2 linked regions of the Azospirillum sp. TSH100 genome follow. The protein of the gene in region 1 interacts with the protein of each later gene in a pairwise test. Links are inferred from orthologs where the notes say so. Each region holds a gene or a part of one and is shown on either strand. Other genes may lie near its edges.

What was found. Proteins that work in one complex are often made in the same cells at the same time.
Region 2: the proteins of mntR (region 1) and E6C72_RS26665 interact in binary tests that used the Escherichia coli proteins (3 or more experiments, as listed by UniProt). The link is inferred for Azospirillum sp. TSH100 from one-to-one orthologs.

Annotation. Positions count from the first base shown.
Region 1 is NZ_CP039637.1:407,959-415,987, reverse strand. What follows is about bases 2,121-4,874. They hold mntR (manganese-binding transcriptional regulator MntR), read right to left. Parts: upstream 3,840-4,874; coding sequence 3,402-3,839; downstream 2,121-3,401. Other genes in these bases: E6C72_RS23390 (Nramp family divalent metal transporter), read left to right, coding at 3,954-4,874; E6C72_RS23400 (hypothetical protein), read left to right, coding at 3,179-3,397; feoB (ferrous iron transport protein B), read left to right, coding at 2,121-3,175. Outside these bases: E6C72_RS23415 (MFS transporter), read right to left, coding at 1-62; E6C72_RS23410 (FeoA family protein), read left to right, coding at 834-1,214; more of feoB, read left to right, coding at 1,250-2,120; more of E6C72_RS23390, read left to right, coding at 4,875-5,312; E6C72_RS23385 (hypothetical protein), read left to right, coding at 5,391-5,828; E6C72_RS23380 (nuclear transport factor 2 family protein), read right to left, coding at 5,897-6,394; E6C72_RS23375 (hypothetical protein), read left to right, coding at 6,675-7,082; E6C72_RS23370 (HD domain-containing protein), read right to left, coding at 7,094-7,630; E6C72_RS23365 (hypothetical protein), read right to left, coding at 7,727-8,029.
Region 2 is NZ_CP039638.1:282,008-287,519, forward strand. What follows is about bases 6-2,872. They hold E6C72_RS26665 (methionine ABC transporter ATP-binding protein), read left to right. Parts: upstream 6-846; coding sequence 847-1,899; downstream 1,900-2,872. Other genes in these bases: E6C72_RS26660 (MetQ/NlpA family ABC transporter substrate-binding protein), read left to right, coding at 14-802; E6C72_RS26670 (methionine ABC transporter permease), read left to right, coding at 1,877-2,545; E6C72_RS26675 (MetQ/NlpA family ABC transporter substrate-binding protein), read left to right, coding at 2,586-2,872. Outside these bases: more of E6C72_RS26675, read left to right, coding at 2,873-3,377; E6C72_RS26680 (tetratricopeptide repeat protein), read right to left, coding at 3,349-5,512. UniProt on the Escherichia coli protein: Part of the ABC transporter complex MetNIQ involved in methionine import. Responsible for energy coupling to the transport system. It has also been shown to be involved in formyl-L-methionine transport.

The sequences.
Region 1 (8,029 bases):
ACCGACAGCACCGAAATCAAGGCTGCCAGCAGCGCCACATGGTCGAGCGCTGCACTCGACACAACTTCTGCGGCAGAAAGCTTTGCTTCCGACCCTACGTTTCCGTAAAATTTTGCGTAAATCAGACAAGAAAACAAAACAAGGCTGAATATTGTCAGAATTGGCAGAGTCACGCGCGGACGTGCGACCGAATTTGGTTGCATTGTTAGCTCCAGACACACAACCGCTGCAAGGAAGTGCTTTGGAAGCTAGTTGCTAACTCCAAAGAATTGGTAAACCGAATTTGTACCGAAAATAAAAGCTTCTATTATCATGGATCATACGTGGATATGCATTTTATTGATGCCACGGATCCTGAAAATACTTTGAAAAATCCGGAGATACGCGCCCAGACAGTCAGATTTCGTAGAGCACTCTACAGGAGGGATACCGATTTTGGCCCCACCTGGCGTCCACCACCACGCAAACCGCGATTTTTATAATCTGAATACAGATCTTGGTTGCGCCGCAGCAAAGTCCAAGCTTCCGATCATCGAATTTGAGAAGCTGCCTTAATTTCATATGACGCAGGAGCGGAATAGGAACGGAGCGTCAGGCCCCGACAATTTTTTTTCAGGAAAAAATAAAAAAATTTCGGCCGATCGGCACCGCGCGCCACCTCCTAAAGCCATTCCAGGTTCGATGGCAAAGCTCCGCGACGCTTCGTCACATCGCAAATGAAAATGATTCGCATCATTGTCGGGGTCGCGGCCACTGTCACAAATCCAGTGCCATAAATCCCCTGCCGCAACTCCGCGCGCCCTCACTGGCGTGCTGCCCATAGGTGTCTCCCCATGATTCCGCCGCTGTCCGGCTCCGCCCGCGACGCCACCTCTGCTCCCGCCCCCTGTCGGATTTACGGCCACGCGCCCGCCAATGCGCCCGGCAGCTCGGCCGATCCCCCCTCCCGCACAGGCGAAGGATGCCGTCTCGGCGCGCTGCGCAAAGGCCAGCGCGCGGTGGTGACCGGTCTTGACGAGTCTGCCGTCGCCACCCCGCTACCGCCCGGCGAATTGGAACGCCGCATGATCGAGATGGGCCTGATCGAAGGTGCCCGCGTGGAAATCCTGCATGAGGGATTCCCCGGCGCCGATCCGCTTGCCGTGCGCATCAACGACCACACCCTGGCCCTGCGCCGGGCGGAGGCACACGCCGTTCTGGTGACGCTCGGCTGAGCCTCGCCTCCTCCTCCTGCGGAAAGGTTTCCGCGATGACCGATACCGTTCTATCCACTTCGGCCTTCATGGGCGTCCCGCCGCGCATCGCCCTCGTCGGCAACCCCAATTGCGGCAAGACCGCCCTGTTCAACGCGCTGACCGGCGCCCGCCAGAAGGTGGCGAATTATCCCGGCGTGACGGTCGAACGCAAGGTCGGCGAATTTCTCAGTCCCGCCGGCACCCGCGTGCAGATCGTCGACCTGCCCGGCACCTACAGCCTGCGCGCCCGCTCACCCGACGAGGAGGTGACCCGAGACGTCGTGCTGGGCCGCTTCCAGCACGAAGCGCCACCCGACGTGATGGTCTGCGTCGCCGACGCCACCAACCTGCGCCTGCATCTTCGGCTGGTGCTGGAGCTGAAGAAACTCGGCCGGCCGATCATCCTCGCGCTCAACATGATGGATGTGGCGGAGGCGCGGGGCTGCCGCGTCGATGCGGCCGCCCTGTCGGCAGCACTCGGCGTGCCGGTGGTGCCAACGGTGGCGATCAGGCGCACCGGGGTGGTTGGGCTGCTCGACCAGATCGACCGCAGCATGGTGGCGATGACGGCCGGCCTCGTCCCCGCGCCTTGCGGCTCCTCCCCCTGCGGCTGGAGCGAACCGTCGGCCAACGACCTGCGCGCCTATCACCAGGAGGTGGAAAGCATCCTGGCCGCAGCACTCCGCGATGTGGGAAAACCTTCCATCGCCACCCGGCGGATCGACGCCGCCCTGCTGCATCCGGCGATCGGCCTGCCCTTCCTGTTCCTGGTGCTTTTCCTGATGTTCCAGGCGGTCTTCGCCTGGGCTGCCGTGCCGATGGACATGATCGACAGGGGGCTGGGCTGGGTGCAGGCCGCCACCGGTGCCGCCCTGCCCGACGGCATGCTGAAAAGCCTGCTGACCGACGGCATCATCGCCGGGGTCGGCAGCGTGGTGATCTTCCTGCCGCAGATCCTGGTGCTGTTCTTCTTCATCCTGATGCTGGAATCCACAGGTTACATGGCGCGGGCGGCTTTCCTGCTCGACCGGCTGATGGGCGGGGTCGGGCTGCATGGCCGGGCCTTCATCCCACTGCTGTCCAGCTTCGCCTGCGCCGTCCCCGGCATCATGGCGGCCCGCACCATCGAGAACCGCGCCGACCGGCTGGCCACCATCATGATCGCGCCGCTGATGACTTGCTCGGCCCGGCTGCCGGTCTACACGCTGATCATCGCCGCCTTCGTCCCCAACCGGAGCATGGCCGGCGGCATGATCGGGTTGCAGGGGCTGGTGATGTTCACCCTCTACGCCGCCGGCATCCTGTCGGCGCTGGCGGTCGCCTTCGTGCTGAAGCGCACGATCTTCAAAGGCGCCCGCGAGCCGCTGCTGATGGAACTGCCGTCCTACCGGCTGCCCAGCCCGCGCGACATCCTGCTGGGGCTGCTGGAGCGGACACGGATCTTCCTGGCCCGTGCCGGCACGGTGATCTTCGCCATCATGATCCTGCTGTGGTTCCTCGGCAGCTTCCCGGCGGCACCCGACGGCGCGACGGGTCCGGCCATCGACTACAGCTTTGCCGGAATGCTCGGCCATGCTCTGGCGCCGCTGCTCGCCCCGGTCGGCTTCACCTGGCAGATCGCCATCGCCCTGGTCCCGGGCATGGCGGCGCGCGAGGTGGCGGTGGCCGCACTGGGCACCGTCTATGCGCTGAGCGAGACGGGAGACGCGCTGTCCGGCTCGCTCGCCAGTGTCCTGGCGGCGGACTGGAGCCTGCCGACGGCGCTGTCGCTGCTGGCATGGTTCGTCTTCGCCCCGCAATGCGTCTCCACCCTGTCGGTGGTGAAGCGGGAGACAAACAGCTGGTTCTGGATGCTGGTGATGATCGCCTACATGACGGCGCTCGCCTATGGCGCCGCCTTCATCACCTTCCGACTGTCCAGCGCCCTGCTGGGGGGATGAGCCATGATGGAGAACGTCATCGTCGGACTGATCGTCGCCGCGGCCTTCGCCTGGGTGACCTGGACAATGCTGCTACCGGCAGGTTTGCGCAACCGCCTGCGCCGGCTGGCCGGGCGGCCGGTCCCGTCACGAACGGGCGGTTGTTCCGGTGTCTGTCGTGGCTGCGAGGCAGCAGGACCGCGGGCGGTGAAACGCCACAGCGGTTCCTGCGGGTCGCACTGACAGGTCATCCCCCCTTCGCCAGGGCGCGGCGGAAGGCGTCCAGCGTCTCGGCGCTGACATGGTGTTCGATGCCTTCGGCGTCGATGCGCGCCGTATCGGCGCTGACGCCGAGGGAACGGAGGAAGGCCACCACCGTCCGGTGCCTTTCCCGGCTTTCCTCGGCGATCCGCCTGCCGGAATCGGTCAGGAAAACGGCGCGGTAGGGCTTGCGATAGACCAACCCGTCGGCGGCCAGCCGGTCCAGCATGCGGGCGACGGTCGGCTGCGCCACCCCCAGCCTTGCGGCGATGTCGACCTGCCGCGCCTCCTGCCCGCTTTCGATCAGGTCGGCGATCAGCTCCACGTAATCCTCGGCCAGTGCGGAGCGCTGGGCCTCCCGCGTCTTGCGGAAACCTTCGGCATGAAGTTCGGCATCGGGCAGGTCCGCATCGCTGTCAGTCACGCCCCACCCACCCGGAAAAATGTTCGGATGCTGAAAGTATAGCATCTTGCATACTCGTTGTCCCGGTACATACTTGATTGATACCAGTTCGCATTTTGGCCGGGAGTCACGCCGATGTCGGAAGCCGAAGCCGCCGTGCCGCCCCACAACGCCTGGAGATACGCCAGCGCGGACGCGGAAATCCGGCCGAGCCTGCCGGAGGTCCATGCCTCCGTCGCGGTACCGCAGGGCGGCCTGTGGCTGCGCCGGCTGCTGGCCTTCGCCGGGCCGGGCTATATGGTGTCGGTCGGCTACATGGACCCCGGCAACTGGGCGACCGACCTCGCCGGCGGGTCGCAGTTCGGCTACACGCTGCTCTCCGTCATCATGCTGTCGAACCTGATGGCGATCCTGCTGCAATCGTTGGCAGCGCGGCTTGGCATCGTCACCGGGCGCGATCTGGCACAGGCCTGCCGTGACCATTACCCGCGCCCCGTCAACCTGATGCTGTGGGTGGCCTGCGAGGCGGCGATCATCGCCTGCGACCTTGCCGAGGTCATCGGCACCGCCATCGCGCTGAACCTGCTGTTCGGCATTCCGCTGATCGGCGGCGCGCTGATCACTGCGCTCGACGCCTTCCTGGTGCTGCTGCTGATGCAGCGCGGCTTCCGTTATCTGGAAGCCTTCGTCGTGGCCCTGCTGACGATCATCGCCGGCTGCTTCCTGGTCCAGATCATCGCCGCTTCCCCGCCGGTCGCCGCCGTGCTGCACGGCTTCGTGCCGAAGACGGAGGTGGTGACCAACCCCGCCATGCTCTATGTCGCCATTGGCATTCTCGGCGCTACGGTGATGCCACACAATCTCTACCTTCATTCCTCGATCGTGCAGACCCGTGCCTATCCGCGCACCGACGAGGGGCGTCGCGACGCCATCACCTGGGCCACCGTCGACAGCACCATCGCGCTGATGCTGGCCCTGTTCGTAAATGCCGCCATCCTGATCCTGGCAGCCAGCGTCTTCCACGGCAGCGGCCATACCGAGGTGGCGGAGATCGGCGAGGCTTTCGAACTGCTGTCACCCCTGCTGGGATTCGGCATCGCCTCCACCCTGTTCGCGGTGGCGCTGCTGGCTTCGGGCCTCAACTCCACCGTTACGGCGACGCTGGCCGGGCAGATCGTGATGGAGGGGTTCCTGCGGCTTCGCCTGCCGCACTGGGTGCGCCGGCTGATGACCCGCGGCCTCGCCATCATCCCGGTGGTGGTGGTGACCGCACTCTATGGCGAAAGCGGTACGGCGCAACTGCTGGTGTTCAGTCAGGTCGTGCTGTCGATGCAGCTTCCGTTCGCGGTCATCCCACTGGTCCGCTTCGTCACAGACCGCGGCAAGATGGGCCGCTTCGCCGTTCCCGGCTGGGTCGCCGGGCTGTCCTGGATCGTCGCCGGCCTGATCGTCGTGCTGAACCTGAAGCTGCTGTACGACACCCTTCAGGGCTAAGCACTGTTGTTCATCCGGCGGAACGCTTTATCTGGAGAACGGTCCCGTTCGGGTGCGCATCGCCGCGGAGGATCAGACATGACCATCGGGTGTCAGCGAATGATGTGGGCTGGGCGCGACGGACTTCTCGCCGCCGTCGCCATGCTGTGCGCCTCCTGCGCCAATCCGCAGGCAGAACTGGCGTTGCGTGCGCCGGAGGCGATGGTCGGGATGAGCAAGGGCAACCTGCTGTCCTGCGCTGGCGTCCCCGAACGCTCCGCCGTCTCCGGCAATGCGGAGTATCTGGTCTACACCCGCCGGCAGACCCTGGTCGACCGCGACGTGGATTGGGAGCCAAGCCCCTGGCTCGGCCCGCGCGGACCGATGCTCTGGCAGCCCGACGTGACGACATGGTCGCGAACCTACAGCTGCGAAGCCACCGTCGAACTGCATGACGGGCAGGTCACCGCCGTCCGCTACAATGACAGGCGCGACCCCACGCTCTGTTACCAGATCGTGGGAAATTGCATGCGCTGATTGGCGGCCTTATGACCGGTGCCCTGCCGCCTCCGGCCTTTGCGGACGGGAGGCGGCAGAAGGCCGGATCAGGCGGCAGGAAGCGGGGAAGCCTGACGAGCCAGCAGCTTCCAGGTTCCGTCGACCTTCTTCCAGACCTGCAAGACCTTGATATGGGCGGTGCTGGTCTTGCCGTCGGCCAGGTTGTTGACCGAATCGAAGGTGTGGCGGGCGACAGCGACGTCGCCGATCACCTGGATCGCATGGTCGCTGAGGTCCAGTTCCTTGAAGGCCTTCTTGCCGTCCAGGCTGGCGACGAAGGCGGCCTTGTCCTCAAGCCGGCTGTTGGAATGGCCGTAGGTCAACTGGTCCATCGTCATCGCCAGCAAGGTGGTGCCGTCGCCCGCCAGCATGGCGTCGCGAAGCGCATTCACCGCCTTCGCCACCAGCTGCTGGTCGTCATCGGCGGCGAGCGTGCCGTTCAGCGGCACTATGGCGGCGGACATCGCCAGCCCGGCGGCGGCAGTCGCCAGCAGGACGCGGCGCGAGCGGATATGGCCGGATTTGAAAGCAGCCTTCTTGAGCATGGTGACCCTCCCAATCGATTGCAGTCACACCCACCAGGGAACATCGGCGGGCTCATGAATTGGTATACTAGTATCCATATTAGTGCCACAAACCATTGGGGTGTGCGCCGGTTCGCCACAGACCATATGCTCTTAGGCCCTGCGGATTTCGGGTTGGCATGTCGCCATTCGCATGGGCTTATGTGACTTTCCGGAGATCATCTTGTGATTGGCTGCGCCGGACGGAACGGGCAGCTATGCTCGCCGCCGCGGTAACGGATTTGCGAGCGGGGAGAGGGGTATGGCGACCAGACGGCGGAAACTGCCGCGCAAACGCAAGGGCCGGCAGGCGACCGCGGTTCGCGGGGCGGCGGTGGAGCCGGTCAACGCCGCCCGGCCGTCAAAGGGTGGATTGGCCCAGGGCGGACTTACCCAGGGCGGGCTGGCGACCTCCGTCAGGGGAAGCGCGGCGGCGGCAAGCAAGACATCCAAGGGCCGCGGCCGGGTGCGCTATGTGCCCACGGGCGATGCCGCCGCCGGCCGCTTCCTCAGCCCGGAGCAGCAACATCTGATGAAGAAGCGGCGCGAGGCCGAACAGCGCGAGGCCAAGGACCGCCGCACAGCACTTGCCATCATCCTGGCGCTGGTTCTGCTGGCGGCGGGTGCGGTCGCCGGCCTGGTCTGGCTCTGGCGTTCTTCAGCCTTCTGACCTCGGCTTGGTCAATGCGTCGCCCCGGCCAAGGCGGCGGCGTAGCGTTCGGCCAGCAGCGGGCTGGCGGCGGCACAGGCCTCGGCGACGAGGCGGGAGCCCTGGACATAGGCATCGGCACGCTCGACGCTCCAGGACAGCGGGCGTTCGACCGCCAGTGCCTGCAGGATCGAGATCTGCTCGGCCAGCTTGATGCGCTTGGCTCCTTCCGGGGCAGCGGCGAGACGGGCGGCCTGTATCGCCTTGCGCTCGGCAATCGCCTTGCCGACATCCTCCGGCGCGTCGCTGACCGCGGCGACGAGATCGGCGACCTCCTGCCCGAATCGCTTGGCGAGATCGGCAACGGTGGTCAACCCGTCCTCCACCGCATCGTGCAGCCAAGCCGCGGCGATCTCGGCGGGCGTGCCGCCGGCCTGCGCCACCAGTTCCGCCGTTTCCGACAGATGCGAGACGAAGGGCGTGCGCGCCCTGTCGGGCCGATAAGTGCCGTCATGCAGTTCAGCCGCGTAACGCAGCGCCGCGATGACCACTTCCTTGTCCATGGACATGATCTCTCCTCCGCGCTGCAGGCGGGCGAAAGACTTGGCCCGCCCTGACAGCGACAGTCCGCAAAAAGCCCGCTTCCCGAGCTTCACCAAGCCCCTTCAGGCGGCGCGTGCTATGGGAAGGCAACGACAGCCGGTCTCAAACGCATGCAGCCGGGTCCGGAAATGCTCCACCGTCGCGCGGTCGAAGTCCAGACTCTCGGCCGGCGGCACATCGCCGCGGATCCGCATGTGGATCGCCACCCGACCGTCATGCGTCAGGTGCAGGTCGAAGTCACCGATCAGCCGGTGAAGCCCTTCACCCCCGTCTTCGCCATGATGGGATCGGTAGAGCACCTGCAATCCGCCATCCCGCTCCACCAGTTCGACGGTACCGATATCGGCCATGCGCCGTGCGAGCGC
Region 2 (5,512 bases), on another replicon or contig:
GAGGAAAGTCCCGATGAAGCGCATCCTGATGTCGGTGGCCGTCGCTGCCGTCGCTGCCGGCCTGCTGACCGCCGCCACCTCCGCCTTCGCCGCTCCGTTGAAGCTCGGCGTGTCGGCCGGCCCCTATGGCGAGATCCTGGAGTTCACCGCCAAGCTGGCCGCCAAGGAGGGCATCGAGGCGCAGGTGATCGAATTCACCGACTGGAACATGCCGAATGCCGCGCTCCAGGCCGGCGACATCGACGCCAACAATTTCCAGCACCAGCCCTTCCTCGACAATCAGGTGAAGCAGCGCGGCTACGACATCGTCTCCGTCGCCAAGAGCGTCGTGGTGCCGATGGGCGTCTACAGCAGCAAGGTGAAGGCGCTGGCCGACCTGAAACCGGGCGCGTCGGTGTCGATCCCCAACGATCCCACCAATGGCGCCCGCGCCCTGTTCCTGCTGGCCAAGGCCGGCGTGATCGGGCTGAAGGAGGGCGCCGGCCTCAACACCACCATCGCCGACGTCACGAACCCGAAGGGCATCAAGCTGGTGGAGCTGGATGCCGCCCAGCTGCCGCGCTCGCTCGACGACGTGGATGCGTCGGTCATCACCCTCAACTATGCCGTGCTGGCCGGACTGGAACCGAAGAAGGCCCTGCTGCTGGAGGATGACCAGTCCAAATGGAACCTGGTGTGGGCGGTCCGCAAGGATCGCATGGAAGACCCGACGATCAAGCGCTTCATTGCGCTGTATCGTTCGCCCGAAGTGCGGCAGTTTATCGAGACGCGCTTCAACGGTTCCATCATTCCGACTTGGTGAGGGAGGCCGGGGGACGCTGGACGTCCCCTTTTGCCGAATAAATGATGATAACGCTAACAAACATTCACAAGACTTATGCGGCGCGCGGCGGCGGGGCTCCGGTCCATGCGCTGGCCGACATCGACCTGTCCATTGCCCGCGGCGAGGTCTTCGGGATCATCGGCCGCTCCGGCGCCGGCAAATCCACCCTGCTGCGCACGGTCAACCTGCTGGAAAGCCCGAGTTCGGGCAGCGTCACGGTGGACGGGGTGGAGATGACCGCCCTGTCGGCGGTGGAGCTGCGCAAGGCCCGCCATTCCATCGGCATGATCTTCCAACACTTCAACCTGCTGTCCTCGCGCACTGTCTTCGACAATGTGGCGCTGCCGCTGGAGCTGGCGGGGACGCCGAAGGCCGAAATCCGCAAGACGGTGGAACCGCTGCTCGACCTCGTCGGGCTGGCCGACAAGCGCGACCGCTATCCGGCGGAGCTGTCGGGCGGACAGAAGCAGCGCGTCGGCATCGCCCGCGCGCTGGCCAGCAAGCCAAAGGTCCTGCTGTCGGACGAGGCGACCTCGGCCCTTGACCCGGAAACGACGACCCAGATCCTGCATCTGCTGGCCGACATCAACCGGCGGCTCGGCCTGACCATCGTGCTGATCACCCATGAGATCGCCGTCATCAAGGAGATCTGCCACAAGGTGGCGGTGATGGAGGGCGGCCGGGTGATCGAACAGGGGCCGGTCTTCGACATCTTCGCCCACCCGCAACACCCGACCACCCGCAGCTTCGTCGATCCCGTCATCAACCGCGGCATCCCCGACAGCCTGCGCGGCCGGCTGTCACACGAGCCCGGCCAGGGGAGCAACCCGGTGCTGCGGATCACCTTCACCGGCGAGAAGGCGACCACCCCGGTCATCAGCGCCATCAGCCGCCAGCTGAATCTGGACCTGAACATCTGGCACGGCCAGATCGACGAGATCCAGGGCGCCCCCTTCGGCACTCTGGTGGTGGAGGCGCTGGGCGATCAGGCCCAGGTCGATGCGGCCATCGCGCTGGTGAAAGAGAACAATCTGGGTGTCGAGGTGTTGGGCCATGCTCTCCCCGCAAATCATTGACCTGCTGATCAAGGGGCTGATCGATACGCTGCACATGGTGGCGGTGTCTGGCGCCATCGGGACGCTGATCGGTCTGCCCATCGGCGTGATGCTTGCCGTCACCGGCCGGGGCGAGCTGCTGCAGAACTTCGCCTTCAACAAGGTGATGGGGGCGGTGGTCAACATGACCCGTTCCACCCCCTTCATCATCCTGGTGGTGGCGATCATCCCCTTCACCCGGCTGATCGCCGGCACCTCCATCGGCACCAACGCCGCCATCGTGCCGCTGACCGTCGCCGCCGCTCCCTTCATCGCCCGCGTCGTCGAAAACGCGGTGCGCGAGGTGGATCGCGGGCTGGTCGAGGCGGCGCAGGCGATGGGCGCCACGCCGTTCCAGATCATCCGCAAGGTTCTTCTGCCGGAAGCCCTGCCGGGCATCGTCGCCGGCCTGACCCTGTCGGCGGTCAGCCTGATCGGCTATTCCGCCATGGTCGGCGCCGTCGGTGGCGGGGGCTTGGGCGATCTCGGCATCCGCTACGGCTATCAGCGCTTCCTGCCGGAAGTGATGCTGGCGGTGGTGATCGTGCTGATCGTGCTGGTGCAGATCGTCCAGTCGACGGGCGACCTGATCGCCCGCCGGGTCAACAAACGCAATCTGAAGTCCTGATCCTGAAATCCTGACCAACAATACCCGAGGAGTGTTCGAGATGCTGCGCTTCCGTTCGCTGGCTTCCCTGCTGGCCGGCGCCGCCACCATGGCCATCGCCTTCGGTGCTTCCGCCGAGACCATCAAGGTCGGCGTCACCGCCGGTCCGCATGCCCAGATCCTGGAAGCGGTGAAGCCCATCGCCGCCAAGGACGGGCTGGACATCCAGATCCTGGAATTCACCGACTATGTCATTCCGAACCAGGCGCTGGCCGGCGGTGACCTCGACGCCAACAGCTTCCAGCACCAGCCCTATCTGGACAACCAGGTGAAGGACCGCGGCTTCGATCTGGTCAGCGTCGGCAAGACGGTGGTCTATCCGATCGGCATCTATTCCAAGAAGGTGAAGAGCCTGGAAGAGCTGCCGACGGGGGCCAAGTTCGCCATCCCCAACGACCCGACCAACGGCGGCCGCGTCCTGCTGCTGCTTCAGGCCAAGGGATTGATCAAGCTGAAGGACGGCGGCACCCTGAAGGCCTCGCCGATCGACATCGTCGAGAACCCGAAGAAGCTGGAGATCGTCGAGCTGGACGCTGCCCAGCTGCCGCGCTCGCTGGACGACGTGACCGCCGCCGCCATCAACACCAACTTCGCGCTGGAGGCCGGCATCGACCCGGTCAAGGACGCCATCGCGCGCGAGTCGGCCGACAGCCCCTATGCCAACGTCATCGCCGTCCGCAAGGCCGACAAGGACAAGCCCTGGGTTGCCAAGCTGGTGAAGGCCTACAACAGCCCCGAGGTGAAGGAGTTCATCCTCACCAAGTTCAAGAGCGCCGTGGTTCCGGCATTCTGAGATCTGCAAGGGCACGCCCGGCGGCGTCCAGCGCGTCGCCGAGCGTCCCGCCCGGTCGCGGCCCGAACAGCCGCATCGACGGATACCAGGGCCGGCAGCCGGTGCCGAGCGCCGTCCAGTCCCCCGCCGGCCCGATCCGCCAGACCGGCACCCCCAGCGCGCCTGCCATTTCCGCCACGGACGTTCCGGCGGAGACCACGAGGTCCAGCGCCGCCGTCAGGGCCGCCGCACCGTCGAGGTCGTTCTTAAGGTCGATCGGCGGGCGGTGGATCGCGATGCCGAAACGCCGTTCGGCGTCGGCGAGTTCGGCTTCGCACTCGTCATATTGCAGGTTGATCAGACGCAGGCCGGGCAGGGTGAGGATCGGCGCCCAATCGGTCAGGGGGGCATAGTTGGCGTCGCGCAAGGCGCCGCGCAGGCCGCTGCGCCAGCACAGGCCGATGGTGAGGCGGTGATCGTCGTCACCCACCCATCCCCGCCACCGTTCCACCGCCGCGTCGTCCGCGCACAGCCATCCGCCCCGCTTCGCGAAGCCCCCCAGCCCCCAGCCCAGCCGCAGGGGCAGCGACCCGGCGGGTACGTGGCAATCGGCATCCACCGGATCCGCCGTCGCTCCGCGCACCGTCGCCTGCGGGAAGGAGCGCGCGAACAGACCCGCCAATCGCGGCTCGCATTCGATGATGACCCGGTTGGCACGTGCGATCAGGTCGGGGAAGCAGGCGCTGTGCATCAGCTCGTCCCCCACCCCCTGTTCGCGCCAGACCAGCACCGTCCGCCCGGTCAGATCGCCGCCGTTCCAGGCGGGCATGCGGAAGCGCCGGTCGGGCAGGGCCCGGCCTGCGGCGAAGCGGGCCTCCAGCCCGGTCCAGCCGGTGGCAAGCTCTCCCCGTGCCAGCGCCGCATAACCGCGGTTGAAGGCCGCGAGCGTCAGGGTCGGGTCATCCTCCACCGCCCGGCGATAGGCCGCATCGGCTTCGGCCGGCCGGCCGGCGGCATGCAGGGCGTTGCCTTGATTGTAGCGCCACTCCGCCCGTTCGGGTTCCAGAGCCAGGGCGCGGCCCCAGCCCTTCAGCGCGGCGTCTAGCCGGCCCTGCCGCTGCCGCAGATCGGCCAGCCCGGCCCAGCCGGCACCGGTTCCGGGCGCGAACAGGATCACCCGCCACCAGGCCAGTCCGGCGGCTGTGCCGTCGCCCGCCCGTTCCAGCGCCAAAGCGAGGTTGCCCAGCGTGCCGAGATCACCGGGACGGCTCCGGAGCGCACTGCGCAGATGCGCCACCGCCTCGGCCGGCCGGTCGAGCGCCAGCGCGGAGAGACCCAGATTGCTGACGGCCGCCGGGTCGCCGGGTCGCAGGCGCAGAGCGCGGCTGGCCGTGCGCTCCGCCTCGGCGGCATGGTCGGGATGGCGCAGGGCTTCCGCCGACAGGGCGGTCCAGGCCTCCGTCAGTGCCGGGTCGAGGGCGAGTGCCCGCCGGAGGAAGGGTTGCCCGGTGTCGCCCACCCCCTGCCGCGCCAGCCCGGCATTCGCCCACAGCCCGGCATGGAAGGGGGCGAGCCGCAAGGCAGCGCCGGTCGCCTCCGCCGCCTCAAGCGCCGCCCCGCGGGACAGGCGCAGGGCGCCGAGATTGCCGAGCGCCTCGACATCGTCGGGCGCCAGCGTGGCGGTGGCCAGCCAATCGGCCTCGGCGTCGGCCAGGGCACCCATCTCCTGATGGGCCTGGGCGCGGCGCTTGTGGCGGTCGGCGGTCGGCTCCACCGCGATGGCGCGGCTCAGCAGGGCGGCGGCGATGTCGGGACGGCCGGCCTGATGGCCGAGCTGGGCATAGCCCTCCAGCGCAGCCGGCATTTCGCCGCTCTGGTCGAGGATGCGTTGGTAAGCCTTTTCCGCTTCCGGCCAGCGGCCGGACTCGTGCAGGTCGCGCGCTTCGGCCAGCCACTCGTCGCTAGGCAATGCGGGGATCAGCCGGCGCAATTCGCCTGCGACACGGGACAACAGGTCCGCCAGCCTCTCGCCGGGAATTGCGCTCCACAGCCGCATGGAGGGGAACCAGGGCCGCACGCCGCTGCCGAGCGCCGTCCAGTCGCCGGCCGGGCCGAAGCGCCAGACCGGCACGCCCAAGGCTCCCGCCATCTCGCCC